3 regions of the Corynebacterium sp. MSK006 genome follow, and region 1 is predicted to be linked to each of the others. Evidence: riboswitches for the same ligand, from Rfam matches in the RefSeq annotation. Region 1 holds a riboswitch; each other region holds the start of a gene.

Region 1 (3,234 bases):
ATGAGCGCGAGCCCGGCGACGCGGGTGACGGGGTTGGTCTTCGAGACGAGGTTCACGCCCGCTCCCCCGTTCCGGCGCCGACGGTGACGCGGTGGTCGCCGAGGGCGGCGGCGAAGTCCTCGTCGTGGGTCACGGAGGCGACCGTCACCCCCTTGTCGGTCAGCTCGCGCAGCATCTCGACCAGGCGGGCGAAGGTGCGCGGGTCCTGGCCGTAGGTCGGCTCGTCGAGAAGCAGCACCTGCGGGGCGGCGGCCAGCGCGGTGGCCACCGACAGGCGGCGCTTCTCCCCGCCGGAGAGCGTGAAGGGGTTCGCCGCGCGCAGGTGCGTCAGGCCCAGGGCGTCCATGAGCTCCTCGGCGCGGGCGTCGGCCGCCGCGTCGTCGAGGCCGGCCACGCGGGGGCCGACGGCGAGCTCCTCGGCGACGCTGCGCGCGACGAACTGGTGCTCGGGGTCCTGGAAGACGGTGCCGATGCGGCGGGCCAGCGCGGCCGAGCGCCAGGTGTGCGGGGCGCCCTCGACGCCGCGCAGGCGCACCTCGCCGCGCCGGGGCCGGTCGAGGCCGCCCAGGGCGAGCAGCAGCGAGGTCTTGCCGGCGCCGTTGGGGCCGGTGATCACGGTCGAGCAGGCCTCCGGAAGCGCGACGTCCGGGGCCGCGCCCGCGCGGGTGACCAGGCCGCGGCCGGTGAGCACCGGCTCGGCCTGGGCGCGCCCGGGACGCGCCGCGGGCAGCTCGGGGCGGCCGGGCAGCTCGGCGGCGGTGATCTCGCGGACGCCGCCGCCGGCCTTCGGGGCGGCCAGGTGCAGGAAGCGGGAGGCCAGCGGGGCCCACAGCTCGGTGCGGTGCTCGGCGACGATGAGGCCGGCGCCGGTCTCGGCGCACACGCGCTTGACGGCGGCGGCGACGTCGCGGGCGCCCTGCGGGTCGAGGTTGGCCGTCGGCTCGTCGAGCAGCAGGGTGTGCGCGCCCATGGCGATCACGCCGGCGAGTGCGAGGCGCTGCTTCTGCCCGCCGGAGAGCCGGGAGGTCGGGTGGTCCAGCGGCAGGTCGAGGCCGACCAGGTCCAGGGCGCGGCGCACCCGCGGCCAGATCTGGTCCGGGGCCACGCCGAGGTTCTCGCAGCCGAAGGCGACGTCGTCGCCCACGCGCGAGGCGATGACCTGGCTCTCCGGGTCCTGCAGGACCAGCCCGACGGTGCCGTCGGTGTCGATGGTGCCCGTGCGTTCGCCCTCGTCGGCGCCGCCGAGGACCCCGGCGACCGCGGCGAGCAGCGTGGACTTGCCGGCCCCGGAGTCGCCGGTGAGCAGCACGCGCTCGCCGTCGGCGACGTCGAGGTCGACGTGCTCGAGGGCGGGGGTGCTGCGGGTGGCGTGCCGGTAGCCGAAGTCGCGGGCGACGACGCTCACGCGCGGACCTCGCGGCCGGCGGCGAAGCGGTCCAGCGCACCGGTGCGCGCCAGCGCGCGGACCAGGGCGTGGCCGAGCAGGCCCGCGAGGACGGCGCCGGAGACGATCACGCAGCCGGCGTAGATGAGGTTGTACTCCAGGGTCTTGGCCAGGTTGGCCGCGGTGAACAGCTCCAGGACGATCGCGCCGACACCGGCGCCCGCGCCGGCCAGGGCGGCCGAGACCGGCCCGAAGCGGCGGTAGGCGAAGGCGGCGAAGATCAGCTCGGCGCCCAGGCCCTGGGCCAGGCCGGAGTAGACGGTGCCGATGCCCCACTGGTTGCCCAGGGTGGCCGAGACGACCGCGGCGAGCACCTCGACGAACAGCGCGGCGCCGGGCTTGCGGATGACCAGGCCGCCGACGGTGCCGCCGAGCAGCCAGATGCCGATGGCGATGCCGCCCAGACCCGGGGTCAGCGCGTCCATGGTGGTCGTCCAGGCGTAGCCGACGGAGTTCCACACCCAGAAGATCAGGCCGCAGGTCACGCCGAGCACGGCGGCGACGATGATGTCGACCACGCGCCAGTTCAGGCGGCCGGGGGTGTTGTTCTTCCTGTCCCGCTCGTTCTTGTTCTGGGCAGGCTGGACGGGCGCCGCGTTCGCGGCAGGCGTGTTTTCACGCATGGCGGATTCGATCCTTTCCTCGCGCCGGTGCTAACCGGATCAGGTTCTACGGTTCGCCGGGCCTTACCGGCATCTCAGCCCCTGCTTCCGGGGCTCCCGCGGATGACGCGTGTCACAGTAGCAGACCCCCACAAACCGCCCGTCCGTTAGGCTGGACCGCCGTGAGTCTGAATGCACCGACGACGGCGCTCGTCCTGGAGGGCGGCGGCATGCGAGGGGTCTACACCGCCGGGGTGCTCGACGTGCTGCTGGCCAACGACGTGCGGGTCGGCTGGGTCGGCGGCATCTCCGCCGGGGCGACCAACACCGTCGCCTACCTCGACGGCGACCGCGAGCAGCTGCACCGCAACTTCGTCGAGGCCGCCCAGGAGCCCGAGTTCGCCGGCCTGAGCTGGTTCCTGCGCGGCAAGGGGTTCTTCCACTCGGAGTACATCTACGCCGCCGACCGCTTCCCCGAGCGCCCGCGCCCGGAGATCCCCTTCCGCATCGGCGCGGTCGACGCGCAGAGCGGCGAGCACGTCTACTGGTCGGCCGAGGACGTCGACGGCATGGTCGACCTCTTCCACCGGGTGCGCGCCTCCTCCTCGCTGCCGGTGATCATGCCGCCCACCGAGATCGACGGGCGTGAGTACGTCGACGGAGCGCTCGGGCCCTCCGGCGGCATCCCCGTCGACGCCGCCGAGACCGACGGCTTCGAGCGTTTTCTGGTGATCCTGACCCGTCCCCCGGGGTTCGTGCGCCCGCCACTGGGGCACCCCCGGGCGATCCGCGCGCTGCTGCGGCGCCGCCCGGCCGTCGCCGAGCAGCTGCTGACCCGCCACGAGCGCTACAACGCGACGATGGCGCACCTGCGCGAGCTCGAGGCGGCCGGCCGGGCCTACCTCTTCGCGCCCGAGGGCGAGCTGGTCTCCTCCCGGGAGCTCGACGAGGCGCGCCTGAGCGCCGCCTTCGACTCGGCGCGCGCCCAGGCCGAGCGCGAGTGGCCGGCCATCGCCGAGTTCCTCGCCCGCGGCGAGGGCGCTTGAGACGGCGACGGCGCCGGTGGCGGAGACCGCCCCGGCGCCGCGCGCGCACTGAAGTGCGCTAGGCCTTCGATTCCCCGTCCGAGGAGCCGTCGGTTTCCGCGGAACCGTCGGCGGGCTCGTCGGCGGCACCGTCCGAGCCGGC
Region 2 (3,234 bases), on a different contig from region 1:
GAACCAGAGGAGCATTGCCGCATGACTGAACAGCCGTACCGCCCGGCCGGCGGCCGCCACCACGTCGTCATCATCGGATCGGGCTTCGGCGGCCTGTTCGCCACCCGCGAGCTCGATGGGGCGAACGTGGACGTGACCTTGATCGACCGGAACAACCACCACCTGTTCCAGCCGCTGCTCTACCAGGTGGCCACGGGCATCCTGGCCTCCGGCGAGATCGCGCCGCAGACCCGCCAGATCCTGGCGAAGCAGGACAACGCCTCGGTGGTCGAGGGCGAGGTCGTCGACGTCGACACCGAGAAGCAGACCGTGACCACCGTGCTCGGCGACTACCGCCGCACCTACGAGTACGACTCCCTGATCGTCGCCGCCGGCGCCGGTCAGTCCTACTTCGGCAACGACCACTTCGCCGAGTTCGCCCCGGGTATGAAGACCATCGACGACGCCCTCGAGATCCGCGCCCGCGTGGCCGGTGCCTTCGAGCGCGCCGAGCAGACCGACGACCCGGCCGAGCGCGAACGCCTGCTGACCTTCGTCGTCGTCGGCGCGGGCCCGACCGGCGTGGAGCTGGCCGGCCAGCTCGCCGAGATGGCCCACCGCACCCTGGCGGGCGCCTACCGCAACTTCTCGCCGAACTCCGCGAAGATCGTGCTGCTCGACGGCGCGCCCCAGGTGCTGCCGCCCTTCGGCAAGCGCCTCGGCCGCAAGGCCCAGCGCCAGCTCGAGCGCCTCGGCGTCGAGGTCAAGCTCAACGCCATGGTCAACAACGTCGACGAGAACTCGGTGACCTACCACTCCGGCGACGCCGACCACACCATCGAGACCTACACCAAGATCTGGTCCGCCGGCGTGGCCGCCTCCCCGCTGGGCAAGCTCATCGCGGACCAGGCGGGCGCCGACGTCGACCGCGACGGTCGCGTGCAGGTCAACGACGACCTGACTGTGGGCGACCTGGACAACGTCTTCGTCGTCGGCGACATGATGGGCAAGGACCGCCTGCCGGGCGTGGCCCAGGTGGCCATGCAGGGCGGCGAGTACGCCGCCGAGCAGATCGCCGCCGAGGCCGCGGGCCGCGACAAGTCCGCCCGCGAGCCCTTCGAGTACTTCGACAAGGGCTCGATGGCCACCGTCTCCCGCTTCTCCGCCGTGGTGAAGATGGGCAACGTCGAGGTCGCCGGCTTCATCGGCTGGGTCCTGTGGCTGGCGGTGCACGTGATGTACCTCGTCGGCTTCCGCAACCGCTTCGTCGCGGCCTTCTCCTGGGGCCTCAACGCGATCTCGCGGCACCGCTGGAACCTGGCGACCACCTCGCAGCAGATGCACGGGCGCACCGCCCTGCGAAAGCTGACCGAGCTGTTCGACCCGAAGGACACGGACAGCCCCATCGAGGTGCGCGACTCCGCGCAGTACCCGAACCTCTGACCCGGAGGGACGTTGTGCGCTGCTAGGGTGGCGTCCAAGACAACGGGGTGCCCCGCCAGGGGCTGAGAACACACCCGTGGAACCTGCTCTAGCTCGCACTAGCGGAGGGATTGTCTCCTCGACGCGCGCGGGCCGGGGCCTTCGATTAGGAAGGACACCGCCCATGGCCAGCACACAGATCCCCACCGTCCTCGCGATCGCGGGGACGGACCCCACCGGGGGCGCGGGACTCCAGGCCGACATCAAGGCGATCAGCGAGACCGGGGCGTTCCCGCTGAGCGTGGTGACCTCGCTGGTCGCCCAGAACACCTGCGGCGTGCGCGAGGTGCACACCCCGCCGGTCGAGTTTCTCCTCGCCCAGCTCGACGCCGTCTTCGACGACGTGCGCGTCGACGCCGTCAAGATCGGCATGCTCGGCACCGCCGAGGTCACCGAGGCCGTGACGGACTACCTGGACGCCCACCCCGTCAAGACGCTGGTGCTCGACCCCGTCATGGTGGCCACCAGCGGCGACCGCCTGCTCGACTCCGCGGCCGAGGCCGCACTGCGCGAGCTGTGCCGCCGCGCCACCGTGATCACCCCCAACCTTCCCGAGCTGGCCGTCCTGGCCGGGGAGCCCGAGGCGCAGGACCTCGACGCCGCCGCCGCGCAGGGGGCGAGGTTGGCCGCCGAGCTGGGCTGCGCGGTCGTCGTCAAGGGCGGGCACCTCAGTGAGGAGCGCGCCGACAACGTCTGGGTCTCCCCCGACGGCGCCACCCACCCCGCGCCCACGGCGCGGGTGGCCACGCGCAACACGCACGGCACCGGCTGCTCGCTGTCCTCCGCGCTGGCCGGGCGCCTGGCCGCCGGCGACGAGCCCGCGGCCGCCCTGGCCTGGGCGACCGGCTGGCTGGCCGAGGCCATCGGCTACGCCGACGCACTCGGCATCGGCACCGGCAACGGGCCCGTCGACCACACGCACCGCTCGCGGCGCCTGGCCGCCGCGGCGTCGACCACGCCGTGGCCGGAGCCAGCCGCCGTCCCGGAGGTGCTCGAGACCCCGGAGGACCTCGACGCGCTGGCCGCAGAGGGACTCGAGGCGCGCATCGCCGCCGTCGGTCCCTGGACCGCCGCGCTGTGGCGGGCCGCCGCCGGGGTGGCCGAGGCCGCGACCACCGGCGAGTTCGTGCGCCGGCTCACGGGCGGCTCGCTGGCCGAGGCCCAATTCGACTTCTACCTGCACCAGGACAAGCTCTACCTGGACGACTACTCCGAGGCGCTGGCCGAGGTGGGCACGCGCACCCCCACGGGCGAGGACCGGCTGGCCTGGTTCCACGACGCCGCGGAGACCATCGAGACCGAGGCCGCGCTGCACCGCGCCTGGTTCCCCGAGGGCGGCGCCGACGCCGAGGACCCCTCCCCCGTCACGCTCGGCTACACCAGCTTCCTGCGCGCCACCGTGCGCTCCGAGGAGCCGTGCGTCGGCGCCGCCGCCGTGCTGCCCTGCTACTGGCTCTACTCGGAGATCGGGCTGCGCATGGCCGACCACATCCGCGCCGACCACCCCTACCGCGCCTGGCTGGAGACCTACTCCGACGAGGGCTTCATCACGCAGACGAAGGCCGCCATGGCCCGCGTCGAACGCGCCCTGGCCGCGGGCTCCCCGCGCGGGCGCGCGCGGGCCGTGCGCGCCTTCCTGAACTCCTGCCACTGGGAGCGGGAGTTCTTCGACCAGGCGTCCCGAGCCTGACCTGCGGCGACGCACGGCGGTGTGAGGTGGGAAAGTCACCGCAGGCAAAATGACGTGTCGCGCCTTAAGGTCCGACCATTGCG
Region 3 (3,234 bases), on a different contig from region 1:
CCGGCACAGGCCAGCGATGGGTTCCGAGCAGGGCTGACCGGATGCAGTGCAGGGCGGTCATCATCGGCGGCGCAACCCTGACCTGCAGGTCCCACAGCGTGGTCGACCACGTCAGCCCCGTCATGTCCCGCCGCAGGAGCGTGGGCTCGAGGCTGTGTCGGGCCACCCGCTTGTCGCCGCCCCGGTTGAAGAGGACGGTGTCGGCCGAGTCGCTGAACTCGGGTACGCCTCAGAGCATCGCGGCGCTCCACACCGCGGCGACCGCGCGCGGGCGGATGGACAGGTGGGCGTAGATCCGGTCGACGGCGGGGACCCAGTACTTGATCCGGCGCGGATGGGCCTCGCCCTGCGACATCACCAACTTGTCGTTGCGGGCGGACTCGGCCGGGACGCACAGGTCCGGGGAGGCGAGCCGGAAACGTCGGGCAAACTCCTCCGCTGGCTCCGACGGATACACCGTCGTCTGGAAGGCAGCCTCCACGACCTTGCCGCGACACGGCACAGGCGCCTGCCGGTGCAGGTCATCTCCCTGCAGGTGGTGGGACAGGCGCCTGTCAATCTCGGTGCCGCGGTAATCCACGACGACGGTCCTCTCGTTCGGCATACTCGTCTCAACCTGTTGGACCGACCGGACCGGTCAATCGGTTCCCGGAACACCCCGGACCCCACAGGAAACATCTGCCCCAGGGGTAACCACACCCCCGTTGACAGATCAGGCGCACATTCATAATCCAGCACGCTATTATCTTGCTCTAAGCCCTTTGTCGCGCCACACAACAGGATTCTGAACATGAAGTTCCGCATGAACCGCAAGTCCGCCATCGCGGTGTTCACCGCCGCCGCGACCGCCTCCACCCTGCTCACCGCCCCGCAGGCCAACGCCGCCGAGGTGACCTACCACAAGGACGCCCAGCGCTGCACGATCGTCTACGACCAGGCCGATCACGACCGCTACGCCGAGCTCGAGGGCAAGCGCTTCCAGGCCCAGGCCGACGTCTTCTACGACGCCGTTCCAGGCCTCGAGGAGATCGTCCGCCCCGCCGCCGAGCAGGGCCGTCTAACCCTCCGCGCCGGGGACTTCGGCAAGGCCAATGACCTGGTCAAGGAAAACGGCTACAGCGATCCGTGGACCATTGTGCCGACCGCCGCCCTACGCCTGCAGCGCGAGGCGAACAAGGAGCACACGTCCTCCCTGGAGAAGGGCGAGTGGGGCGTGGACAAGACCAACATCGCCCTGGAGCTGACCGGCCTCAGCGACGCCCTCAAGGGCAACATCGAGGACTTCAACGCCACGGTCAACACCACCGACAAGACGCTGCAGAACCGCCTGGTCGTCGCCTACCGCACCGCGACCGTCGAGCTCGACGGCCCGCGCAAGGACGCCCTGCGCAAGTGCGCCTCCGCCGGCGCGGACGACGACGCCATCCTCAGCGCCGCGAGCATCTCCTCCGGCGACGAAAACAGCAAGCTCAACGAGGGCCTCGAGCAGGCCAAGAAGATCGGCATCGGCGTCGGCGTCGGCGCCGCCCTCTTCGCGCTGCTGATGCTCATCGGCTCCTTCTCCCCGGTCTGGTACCCGGAGCTGCAGAAGGCCATGAACCGCTAACCGGCTCCTGAAACGTCGGCCACGGCCGGCGGCCACCGGCGGCACCCGCACCCACCCCGACCCCACCGCCGAAGCTGTGACGACGCTAACTTCGGGTCCAGTGACACGGGGTGCTTTCCCCTTAGGGGGAAGGCTGAGATGGCACCCGTCGAACCTGATCCAGTCAATACTGGCGAAGGGATGTCCGGTCCTCGCACGCGGGCGACGCGCCCACGAGCACTTCGACGCCCCGGTGACCACCGTGGTCAACAACGCCCTGGTCGACTTCTCCTTCGACGGCGACGCCCGCCCGAAGGCCGAGGACATCACCGCCGGGCGTTTCGACGCCCAGTTCTCCGGCGCCGTCCACGGTGCGCTCAACACCATCCAGCTGGCCGTGCCCGACTTCGAGAAGGCCGGCTTCGGCCGCGTGGTCAACATCGGCACCGACCTCTTCCAGGCCCCCTCGGTGCCCTACCACGACTACACCGCCGCCAAGGCCGCGCTGCTGTCGCTGACGCGCACCTTCTGCAAGGACCTCGGCCCGAAGCACGTGACCGTCAACATGGTCTCCGGCGGCCTGCTGCGCACCACCGACGCCTCGGCGGTCACCCCGGAGGAGGTCTTCGACATGATCGCCGCCGGCACCCCGCTGGGCTCGGTGACCACCCCCGAGGAGTTCGCCGACACCGCCGTCTTCTTCGCCTCGCCGCTATCGCGCGCGGTGACCGGCCAGAACCTGCTGGTCGACGGTGGGCTAGTGATGGGCTGACGAGCCGACGCACCGGGCCAGCGGGCGCCCCGGACCCGCTGCGCAGGTAGTGCGGCGTCAGCGCCCGAGGCGGGCGAGGATACGCCGCCAGGCGATGCGCGTGGCCGAGTGCGGCAGCGCGAGCACCTCGCGCAGGTAGGTGTCCCGGCGCTGGGCCTTGGGCGTGGGCGCCGGGATCACCTCGACGGGGATGCCCAGGTGCCAGGCCCACAGGCGGGCGCGGCGGGCGTGGTAGTTGCTCGTGACCACGATGAAGCCGCCGGCGTCCGGGAAGAGCCGGCGGGCGTGCTCGAGGTTTTCGTTGGTGGAGGTCGCCAGCGGCTCGGCGACGATGCGCGCCGGATCGACCCCGGCCTGGCGCAGGTCGCGGGCCATGACGTCGGACTCGCCGCGCCCGGAGACCACGACGGGCACGCCGGGGTGCTCAGCAGCCACCGCGGCGGCGATGCGCAGGCGGGCGGCCAGCACAGGCTGGGCCCGGCCGCCGTCGGTCTTGGAGCCGAGCACCAGGATCGGCCACTGCGTCGCCCGGCTCACGCGGTCCCGCTCACTCGCCGAGCAGCCGCTTCTTCAGCGCGGCGTCCTTGTCCAGCACGCCGTCGGCCATCTCCTGCTGGTAGGCCTCCATCTTCTCGGCCAGCGCGGGGTCGCCGGCGCCGAGGATGCGCACGGCCAGCAGCCCCGCGTTCTTCGCCCCGTCGACGGAGACGGTGGCCACCGGCACGCCGCCGGGCATCTGGACGATAGACAGCAGCGAGTCCAGCCCGTCGAGGTTCTTCAGCGCGCGCGGGATGCCGATCACCGGCAGCGGGGTCGCGGCGGCGACCATGCCGGGCAGGTGGGCGGCGCCGCCGGCGCAGGCGAGGATGACCTTGAG

The links. Region 1 has a riboswitch for thiamine pyrophosphate ahead of QQA02_RS11005 (ECF transporter S component). Riboswitches for the same ligand answer to the same signal wherever they lie in the genome.
Region 2: it holds a riboswitch for thiamine pyrophosphate, as region 1 does, so the genes downstream of both, QQA02_RS10370 (bifunctional hydroxymethylpyrimidine kinase/phosphomethylpyrimidine kinase) here and QQA02_RS11005 (ECF transporter S component) in region 1, are expected to answer to the same signal.
Region 3: it holds a riboswitch for thiamine pyrophosphate, as region 1 does, so the genes downstream of both, QQA02_RS10020 (3-oxoacyl-ACP reductase) here and QQA02_RS11005 (ECF transporter S component) in region 1, are expected to answer to the same signal.

The regions. Positions count from the first base shown of each region.
Region 1 is NZ_JASPJZ010000024.1:10,135-13,368, reverse strand. It holds gene QQA02_RS11015 (energy-coupling factor transporter transmembrane component T family protein) at 1-56, opposite strand, end outside; gene QQA02_RS11010 (ABC transporter ATP-binding protein) at 53-1,405, opposite strand; gene QQA02_RS11005 (ECF transporter S component) at 1,402-2,067, opposite strand; TPP riboswitch at 2,066-2,176, opposite strand; gene QQA02_RS11000 (patatin-like phospholipase family protein) at 2,229-3,092, shown strand; gene QQA02_RS10995 (BCCT family transporter) at 3,151-3,234, opposite strand, start outside.
Region 2 is NZ_JASPJZ010000020.1:45,870-49,103, reverse strand. It holds gene QQA02_RS10375 (NAD(P)/FAD-dependent oxidoreductase) at 22-1,422, shown strand; TPP riboswitch at 1,456-1,549, shown strand; gene QQA02_RS10370 (bifunctional hydroxymethylpyrimidine kinase/phosphomethylpyrimidine kinase) at 1,586-3,151, shown strand.
Region 3 is NZ_JASPJZ010000019.1:29,199-32,432, forward strand. It holds gene QQA02_RS10005 (putative endonuclease domain-containing protein) at 1-124, opposite strand, end outside; gene QQA02_RS10010 (hypothetical protein) at 230-604, opposite strand; gene QQA02_RS10015 (hypothetical protein) at 791-1,606, shown strand; TPP riboswitch at 1,703-1,804, shown strand; partial or broken gene QQA02_RS10020 (3-oxoacyl-ACP reductase) at 1,812-2,357, shown strand; gene QQA02_RS10025 (YdcF family protein) at 2,415-2,894, opposite strand; gene purE (5-(carboxyamino)imidazole ribonucleotide mutase) at 2,905-3,234, opposite strand, start outside.